One region of the Salinibacillus aidingensis genome, then DNA from elsewhere that is predicted to be linked to it. Evidence: riboswitches for the same ligand, from Rfam matches in the RefSeq annotation. Region 1 holds a riboswitch; the other holds the start of a gene.
What was found. Region 1 has a riboswitch for S-adenosylmethionine ahead of ACZ5OK_RS14845 (MetQ/NlpA family ABC transporter substrate-binding protein). Riboswitches for the same ligand answer to the same signal wherever they lie in the genome.
Positions count from the first base shown of each region.

Region 1 (4,579 bases):
GCATCGGTTGTGTCCGGATCCAGCGCACTCGTCCCTTCATCACTTAACAGCACTTCTGGTTCATGGGAAAGCGCTCGTGCAATCGCAACTCTCTGCTTTTGCCCTCCAGATAACTGTGCCGGATAGGTATCCGCCTTATCACTTAACCCGACAATATCTAAATAACGATTGACCCGCTCTTTAATATCCTTTTTCGGAACCCCGGTAAGCTTTAAGGGAATCGCAACATTGTCATAAACGGTTGCGGTTTTTAATAGATTAAAACCCTGAAAAATCATTCCAATTTTTCGTCTTGCTTTTAACAATTCATTAGGAGATAAAGAGGTTAAATCCGTCCCATCCATACTTACCGTACCTGATGTCGGTTTTTCCAGTAGATTCACATTCCGAACCAATGTACTTTTACCAGCACCACTATAACCAATCACCCCAAAAATCTCCCCTTTTTTCACCTCAAGAGAGACATCCTTCAAGGCCTCTATTGGCCCGTTTTCTGTTTGAAATGTTTTTGAAAGGTGGTCAATCTTAATCATGTAGAATCTCCTTCCTTCTGTTTAAAGAAAACTCGGCAAATTTTATATCTGAGATCTCAAAAGGATTTCATCATTCACCCAATGTTTATAAAGTGAAACTTCCATCAGTGGGGGACTTTCCATCCCCACTGATAGTTAGTTGAACTTATCAGGAATTTACTGGCCCCCACTTAGTCCTGTTGGGGTACCCTCAAGACTTGAAACGGGGTATTACGACCAGTTCATGCGTGATAAAAAGAAAGAGCCGCATTGTGCAGCTCATTTCCTTGTTGTTACCAGGATACGACCACGGAACCGGCAAACTCTTCTTCAACAAATTGCTTGACTTTATCTGAATGGTACGCATTAATGAATTTCTCAATAACCGGATCATCCTGGTTTTCACTGCGAACTGCGATAAGGTTTACCCATGGTGAATCTTTTGGTTCAATAACAATCGCATCCTCTGTTGGAACGTAGCCAGCTTCCATAGCGTAATTAGTATTAATCGCAGCAGCGGCCAGTTCACCAAGCTGACGCGGAATTTGTGCTGCTTCCAATTCAACAAATTCCAGTCCTCGTTTATTTTCCTTAATATCCTTCACAGAAGCGTTTGCCCCCACCTCTTCCGGCAGAGTAATTAATCCTGCCTGCTCGAACAGCATTAATGCACGTGCTCCATTTGTAGGGTCATTCGGTAAGCCAACTTTATCGCCTTCTTTTAACTCACTAATATCAGAAATCTTTTCGGAATAGATCCCCATTGGAAAGTTTACAGTTTTCGCAACCTCAACAAGGTCAAGATCACGATCCTCCACCATTTGATCCAGGAACGGCTTATGCTGATAGCTGTTAGCATCTAAATCCCCTTCTGCCAGCGCGGTATTGGGGGTAATATAATCGCTAATGACTTCAATTTGAATGTCTAAACCATCTTCTGCCGCAACTTCTTTCACAACTTCCATAATTTCCTCATGTGGACCGGCTGTGACTCCTACTTTCAAAGAATCCTCGCTCAATGTGGATGTCTCAGCATCACCAGCCCCACAGCCTGAAATCATAGCTGCAATAAAAATGACAGATAAAAGACCAAATACTTTTTTCATGTTTTTCTCTCCCTTTTGTTTTAAAAATTATGTAGTATAAAGAAAAGCCCCTCCATAAAAATGGAGAGGCTTATACACAAATAAATATAATCGACCTCTCTCATCTATCAAAACATCAACAGTTTTGCAGGAAGTAGCACCTTTTCTTACATTTGTAAGAACGGTTGCCGGGCGTCATCGGTCCTGTCCCTCAGCCACTCTTGATAAGAGATTTTCATATTATTCAATTATCGAACGTTTTATCGGCATCTTCCGAAAAAAGATTAATGTCATTGTATAGGAGGGAAAATCAGCTGTCAATGGAAAATTAGAAAAATTATGTTTTCTTTGCGTTGGTTTTATTTTATTCAAAGGCAAAAAATCCTCAATGTTTTCAGGATAGATGCGTTATCCATATCAAAACAGGCAGAGCTGATCTTCCATTCAGCTCTGCCTGTTCATAGCAGGGTTGTCCATAAGTGTACCTGGTACGTGTCTTCATTTGTGAAACATTTTGTGAAACAAGATTTTTCGGGGCGTGACAGGCACCAACTCTACTGCTTCTTCTTCTCCTGCTCTACTAATTTCCGTTTTAATAGTTTTCCGACTGTATTTCTTGGCAGTTCGGCACATATCTCATATTGTTTAGGGACTTTATAGTGGGTTAAATTGCGGTAACAATGGCCTTTTAATTCTTCAAGCTCTATGGTGTGACCGGCTTTTGGGACCACATAGGCTTTGACTACCTCGCCCTGGTCCGGGTCAGGGATACCGACGACAGCGGATTCCAGTATGTCGGGGTGGTCGTATAAAACACTTTCGATTTCCTGTGGATAGATATTAAACCCACCATTGATGATCATTTCTTTTTTTCTTCCTACAATGTAGAAGTAACCCTCTTCATCTGACATGGCTAAATCTCCTGTGTATAGCCATCCGTTTCGTAATGCTTGATTGGTTTCCTCTTCATTCTGAAAATACCCTTTCATGATTTGCGGTCCCTTAATGATTAACTCACCAACACTATGCTCCGGCAGTTCCTTATGATCTTCATCAACAACCTTACAGTCTGTCCCTGGGAGCGGGATGCCGATGCTTCCGACTTTTCGGACACCGCTCGCCGGGTTCCGGTGTGTGGAGGGTGAGGCTTCTGTCAGACCAAAGCCTTCACCGATGATCGCTCCTGTTAAGCCCTCGAACCTTCTTATAATTTCAATCGGCAGCGGGGCTGAGCCGCTGGAACAGATTTTCAAGCAATCCAAACCATAGGATTCGACATCCGGGTGATTGACAAACGCATTGTACATCCCGGGCACACCAGGAAAAAATGTGGGCTGATACTTCTTAATCTTCTCCAGCACATCGTCAACCTGGAATTTTTTGATTAATAGAATTGATGCCCCGACATAGACTCCGAGATTCATCGCACTTGTCATAGCATACACGTGATAGAGCGGGGTAGCGGTCAGAACCACCTCCTGACCAGCCTGCATCTTGTTCCCATACATCTCCTTACTTTGGAAAACATTGGCTACCAGGTTGAAGTGGGTTAACATCGCTCCCTTCATCTTCCCTGTTGTTCCGCCTGTGTATTGAATCACCGCAACATCATCCCTCGGTGAGATTGGAATCTCCCTGGTGATTGGCGTGGAATTCCTGATTAAAAAATCTAAGGACTGAGGGGGGTCATCCTTGGATCCTGATACAAAGACATGGCCGAACTTATACATCTCATTGACCTGATGGACGGTTTTCAGGTTATCCTGTTCAGCTATTAAATAGTTCATATTTGCATCACTTGCAATGTGTAATAGTTCTCTGGCGGTATAACGCGGGTTAATTTGAACGACAATCAACCCCAATCGCATGGCGGCATAATAAGCAATCATGTAGTCAGGGTGATTGGGCAGCATTAACCCTATTCTTTCCCCTTTACGTAATCCCATAGCATCCCATGCCGCCGCGAGCCGATCCACTTTATCCTTAAATTCCTCGTAGGAGAATGGTCTGTCTTCAGCAATAATGGCTGTGCGGCTTCCAAACTTTTCAACAGTTCTCTCCAGCAGAGAATAGAGCGGGACTTCCGGACATACAATATTTGGATTCACTTCCGGTGGATAGGCTTTATACCATCTGGGTTCCTGCACATGTTTCAATCCCTTCACCCCCTTTTAAACCTCGCAAAGCCAAATCACTCCAAGACCCCAACTTCCTGGTAATATTTTTTAGCTCCAGGGTGCAGGTTCTCAGGGTTAATTCCGTCAAGAGCTGTATCCTTGGTAAAATGTTTTGCTCTTTTAGGTATTTGATCTTCAAACTTCGGAATGTTGTCCCAGAATATCTTCGTCAGGTTGTAAGCATAGTCTTCCTCAATATCACTTCTGGCTGTCAGCATGGTAACCATTGTGTATGTCGGGATGGCTTCATCCTGTTCCTTATAGGTACCAGCCGGCAGATCTCCTGAAGCAATACCGACCCCTTTTTCTTTGATGCTCTGAAGCCTTTCTTCGTCAATAGGGATGACCTTAATGGGCTTCGTGATCTCAATTTCCTGTAAAGCGGGGATGAATGGGGCCCCGCCGCCGACAAATACATCCACATTGTTGTCTTTTAACATCGAAGCGCCATCCGAATAGTTTCCGTAAGAGATTTTACCGCCAGCTTCTTCAATGGTTTGCTCATCAATCCCATACTCCTCCACCATCTTCCAGAAGGCTACCGGACCGCCACCGCCTTTTGGTCCAAGGAAAATATGCTTATCAACAATATCCTCGATCGAATTAATGTCTTCATGGTCTGTGGTTGTCGCAATCGTTTGATAAACGGGATATAAAGCACCGATGGCAGAAATATTCTTCAGTGGCTTATCAAACCCTTTTCCACCTTCTAATGCTGACGTGAAATCAGATGTGTAGTTTAATCCCATTTGTATATCCCCTTTTTCCAGCGACTCCAGGTTAGAAGTCGAACCGCCCTCCAGCT
Region 1 is NZ_AP043759.1:2,831,460-2,836,038, forward strand. It holds gene ACZ5OK_RS14840 (methionine ABC transporter ATP-binding protein) at 1-533, opposite strand, end outside; gene ACZ5OK_RS14845 (MetQ/NlpA family ABC transporter substrate-binding protein) at 806-1,618, opposite strand; SAM riboswitch class I at 1,716-1,828, opposite strand; gene ACZ5OK_RS14850 (long-chain-fatty-acid--CoA ligase) at 2,152-3,744, opposite strand; gene ACZ5OK_RS14855 (TAXI family TRAP transporter solute-binding subunit) at 3,789-4,579, opposite strand, start outside.

Region 2 (4,579 bases), 1.7 Mb from region 1:
TTCAAGTAAGGCGAAGTCATTTTCCATATAGCGTACGACCGTTCCAACATTGATTTCATTTGCTGGTTTGGCCAGGCGGATTCCACCGTTACGACCCCGAACCGTTTCCAGTAATTCTATCTTATTTAATTCATAGACAATTTTTCTAAGATGATGATCGGATATATGAAAAGTCTGAGAGATTTCTTTTATACTTGATAACTCATTTTCTTCTTTGGCTGCACAGAAAATGAGGACTCGCAGGGCATAATCGGTGTACTTTTTGAGCTGCATACATGATTCTCCTTATTTAATTGCTTCACAATATTGTAACACAAATCCGGCTTAACCCTATTGAGATAGTGCTTATATTAATAATAAAATAAAAGGTTTATTCAAAATACATCTTTTTTGAAAAGGGGAGTGCTTTGATTGAATACAGAAACGGCAACAGGATTAGATAAGCAAACGAAGGAAATTGTTAAATCAACGGTTCCTGTATTAGAAGAACGAGGAACAGAAATTACAAAGCGTTTTTATGAGCGAATGTTTGAAAATCACCCTGAATTAAAAAATATTTTTAATCAGACCAATCAACGAAAAGGCGACCAATCGAAAGCATTAGCAAACATGGTATATGCAGCTGCACTACATATTGATAATCTGGAAGAAATTTTGCCGGCTGTTCAGCCTGTTGCCCATAAGCACAAAAGTTTAAATATAAAACCTGAGCATTATCCTATTGTGGGTGAAAACCTGTTAATGGCGATTCGGGAAGTATTAGGGGAAGAAGTAGCTACGGATGAGGTGCTTGCTGCCTGGGAAAAGGCTTATGGCGAGATTGCCAATGTATTTATTTCCATTGAAGATCAAATGTATCAGGAGGATGAGAATCAGCCTGGTGGATGGACCGGCTTCCGAAACTTTAAAGTGAAGCAAAAGGTGAAAGAGAGTGATGTGATTACATCCTTCTATCTGGAGCCTGCAGATAACCATCCATTCCCACCTTTTAAACCTGGACAATATATAACAGTAAAAGCTGACATTGAGGGAGAAGCTTATACCCACCGTCGTCAGTACAGTTTATCGATTGCTCCTAATGAAGGGGTTTATCGTATCAGTGTCAAAAGGGAAGAAGCTCTTGATGAAAATCCGGATGGCGTGGTATCAAACTATTTACACGATCATGTAGAAGAAGGAGATATCATTCCGATTAGTGCTCCTTCAGGTGATTTTGTTCTTGATACAGATGATCAGCGCCCGCTTGTTCTTCTTAGTGGTGGCGTCGGTTTGACACCAATGATGAGTATGCTGGAAAGTGTAGTAGAATGGCAGCCGGAACGCGAAGTTATTTTTATACACGCAGCAAGATCCGGTAAATTCCATGCGATGAGAGATCGTGTACGTTCCATTGATCGGGATTATAAACAGGTAACCACCTATTTTGTCTATGATAGTCCTGAAGAGGAAGATGAAGGCAAATATGATAAAAAGGGTTATGTGGATTATGAGTGGTTGAAATCTGTTGTTCCTACCAATGATGCTGCCTTTTATTTCTGCGGACCTAAAGGGTTTATGAAGGCTATTTACCAAAGTCTTACTCAGTATGAAGTGTCTGAAGAGGACATACATTTTGAAATCTTCGGCCCTCAGACTGATATTACAAATTAATCATGTCATTATATAAGCGCTGGGACAAATGACTGATTTGTCTCAGCGTTTTTTTGGTTTACAAAAGCAGAGATTCTTTTAAAAGAATTTCTGAATTCCTACTTGACTTATCTGAATTATTGCAATAAACTGTTAGTTAAAATTAAATAAATTCTTATCCAGAGAAGTGGAGGGACCTGGCCCTGTGAAGCTTCAGCAACCTCTGACATGGTCAGAAAGGTGCTAAATCCAGCGAGTTTCATCTCGGGAGATAAGAGTGGATCGTGCACATACACCCTCTTTTCTCCATTCAGAGAAAAGGGGGTTTTCTAATGGTAAGATGCATTGACTTATAACAGAATTCGAAAACTAACGACTTCAGGAAAGGGTGAAAGAGCACATGAGTAAAATTGTTTTATTATCAGGCAGTCCTTCTAACCCTTCACGTTCAGATAGGGTTGTGAGCTACTTAGGACAGTTACTGGAACAGGAAAATTTCTCAGTTTCCTCTGTTTCGGTTCGTGATTTTTCTTCGGAAGATCTGTTTCAGGGTCGATATGACAGCGTTGATATTCAGCAGCTCACAGCACTCATTCAAAATGCAAAAGGCGTCATTGTGGGTTCGCCGGTCTATAAGGGGGCCTACTCCGGTGTTTTAAAAGCTCTGTTGGACCTGCTGCCACAGGATGTCTTTCAATCCACCCCTGTTCTGCCGGTAATGACAGGGGGCAGTGCCGGACATCTGTTAGCGCTGGAATACAGTTTAAAGCCTGTTTTGGCAACTTTAAAAGCACATAACCTAAAAGGGCTTTATTTTTTAGATCATCAGATTAATAAGTATCAGGAGCTCCCGATTGTAGATGAGGAGATCCTGTTGCGGTCGAAAAAACAATTAAACTATTTTGTTGAAATTATCAAGCGGGATACGACTATTACGGCCTATTCTTCATAGGGGAAAACTGAAAAAACAGGAGGATTTTATGATGAATAAACGTATCTATTTAAATGCGTTTGACATGAGCTGTGCTGGTCATCAGTCACCTGGACTCTGGACTCATCCTGATGATGAATCCCACCGGTATAAGGATAAGGAATACTGGATCGAACTTGCCAAGTTATTGGAAAGAGGGAGATTTGACGGTGTCTTTCTGGCCGATGTCCTCGGTCCGTATGACGTTTATCAGGGCTCACGGGATGCTGCGGTTCGACAGGGCGCACAAACACCGGTCAATGATCCGATGCTTGTGGTTCCTTTAATGGCAGCTGTCACAGAGCATTTAGGTTTTGCGGTTACGGCATCGGTCACTCATGAACATCCCTATCCTTTTGCCAGGAAAATGTCTACCTTAGATCATCTGACAAATGGACGTGTGGGCTGGAACATTGTGACCTCGTATTTAAGAAGTGCAGCGGTGAATATGGGAATGGAAAATCAGATTAAACACGACGAACGGTATGATATTGCAGGGGATTTTTTGCAGGTGTGTTATAAGCTTTGGGAGGCAAGCTGGGAGGATGAGGCAGTCCGTCTTGATAAAGAAGAAGGCGTGTTTGCAGATCCTGATAAAGTTCATGATATCCACCATCAGGGAAAATATTTTCAGGTGCCGGGTGCTCATTTAAGTGAACCTTCACCGCAGCGGACTCCCGTGTTATATCAGGCAGGTGCATCGAAAAAAGGAAGAGCGTTTGCTTCCAGGAATGCAGAGCTTGTTTTTATAGGAGCCCCGACCCTTAAAGCAGCCAAAAAAACAGTTGAAAGAATAAGAGGGGAGGTGAAAGAAGCAGGGCGCGCTCCTGAAGAAGTCAAAATCCTGCCGATGTTTACGCCGATTGTCGGTAAAACAGAGGATGAAGCCTGGACTAAATTCCGGGAGTACCAGGATCATATCAGTCACGAAGGTGCCCTCGCACTATTTGGTGGATGGACTGGAATTGATTTATCTGAATACGATTCGGATCAGGTGCTGGAATATATTGAAAATGATGCCATTCAATCTATGGTCGAGAGTTTTACCAAAATTGATCCCGATAAGCAATGGACCGTTGAGGAAATCAAAAACTTCATCGGCATCGGTGGAATGGGGGCATTTACGGTTGGATCACCGGAACAGGTTGCAGATACGATGGAAGAGTGGGTGAGAGAAGCGGGTGTGGATGGCTTTAATATTGCGTATGCGATCACCCCTGGGACGTTTAAGGATTTTGTGGAGTATGTGGTTCCGATTTTACAGGAAAGAGGACTCGTTCAGAAAGAATATAAAGGGGAGACCTTTCGTGATCGGATCTTTCATCAGGGCAATCAGTTGCCAGCCCATCATCCAGGGAAAAATACAACATCTGTACTTGTATAAAGGTGGGAGGATTCCTGTGCTTGCATGCGGGAATCCTCTTTTTATCATGGAGAAGAGCGGATACACAGAAGCGAATTCTACATCAAATTCCACCAATATTTTATTAAATTTTCTAATAACATTGAAATGTATAAAAATTTACTATATTATATAAAAATACATATTTAAAAGGGGTGAATAAGTTGAAGATTTTAGAGAGGATTAGTCAATTTGCGGGGAATACGTTTGCGATTTGGGTCATTCTTTTCGGTATAATAAGTTTCTTTTTTCCAGAAGGGTTTACGTGGATTGCCCCGCACATTGCTTTATTACTGGGAATCATTATGTTTGGTATGGGCCTGACGCTGAAATTGGAGGATTTTAAAGGTGTCCTGAAGGCTCCAAAAAGTGTATTATTTGCGGTTCTGGGTCAATATACAATTATGCCACTGCTTGCATTCGGACTTGCATCAGCGTTTCAGGTTCCGGCTGAGGTAGCAGCAGGAATTATTTTAGTAGGCTGTTGTCCGGGTGGAACAGCTTCGAACGTCATGACCTTTCTGGCAAAGGGAAATACAGCTCTGTCCGTTTCGGTAACCGCCGTTTCTACGTTGCTG
Region 2 is NZ_AP043759.1:1,172,519-1,177,097, forward strand. It holds gene ACZ5OK_RS06415 (Rrf2 family transcriptional regulator) at 1-273, opposite strand, end outside; gene hmpA (NO-inducible flavohemoprotein) at 412-1,650, shown strand; SAM riboswitch class I at 1,802-1,907, shown strand; gene ssuE (NADPH-dependent FMN reductase) at 2,030-2,581, shown strand; gene ACZ5OK_RS06430 (LLM class flavin-dependent oxidoreductase) at 2,610-3,983, shown strand; gene ACZ5OK_RS06435 (bile acid:sodium symporter family protein) at 4,166-4,579, shown strand, end outside.
Region 2: linked by a shared signal. The riboswitch ahead of ssuE (NADPH-dependent FMN reductase) and the one ahead of ACZ5OK_RS14845 (MetQ/NlpA family ABC transporter substrate-binding protein) in region 1 are both predicted to bind S-adenosylmethionine.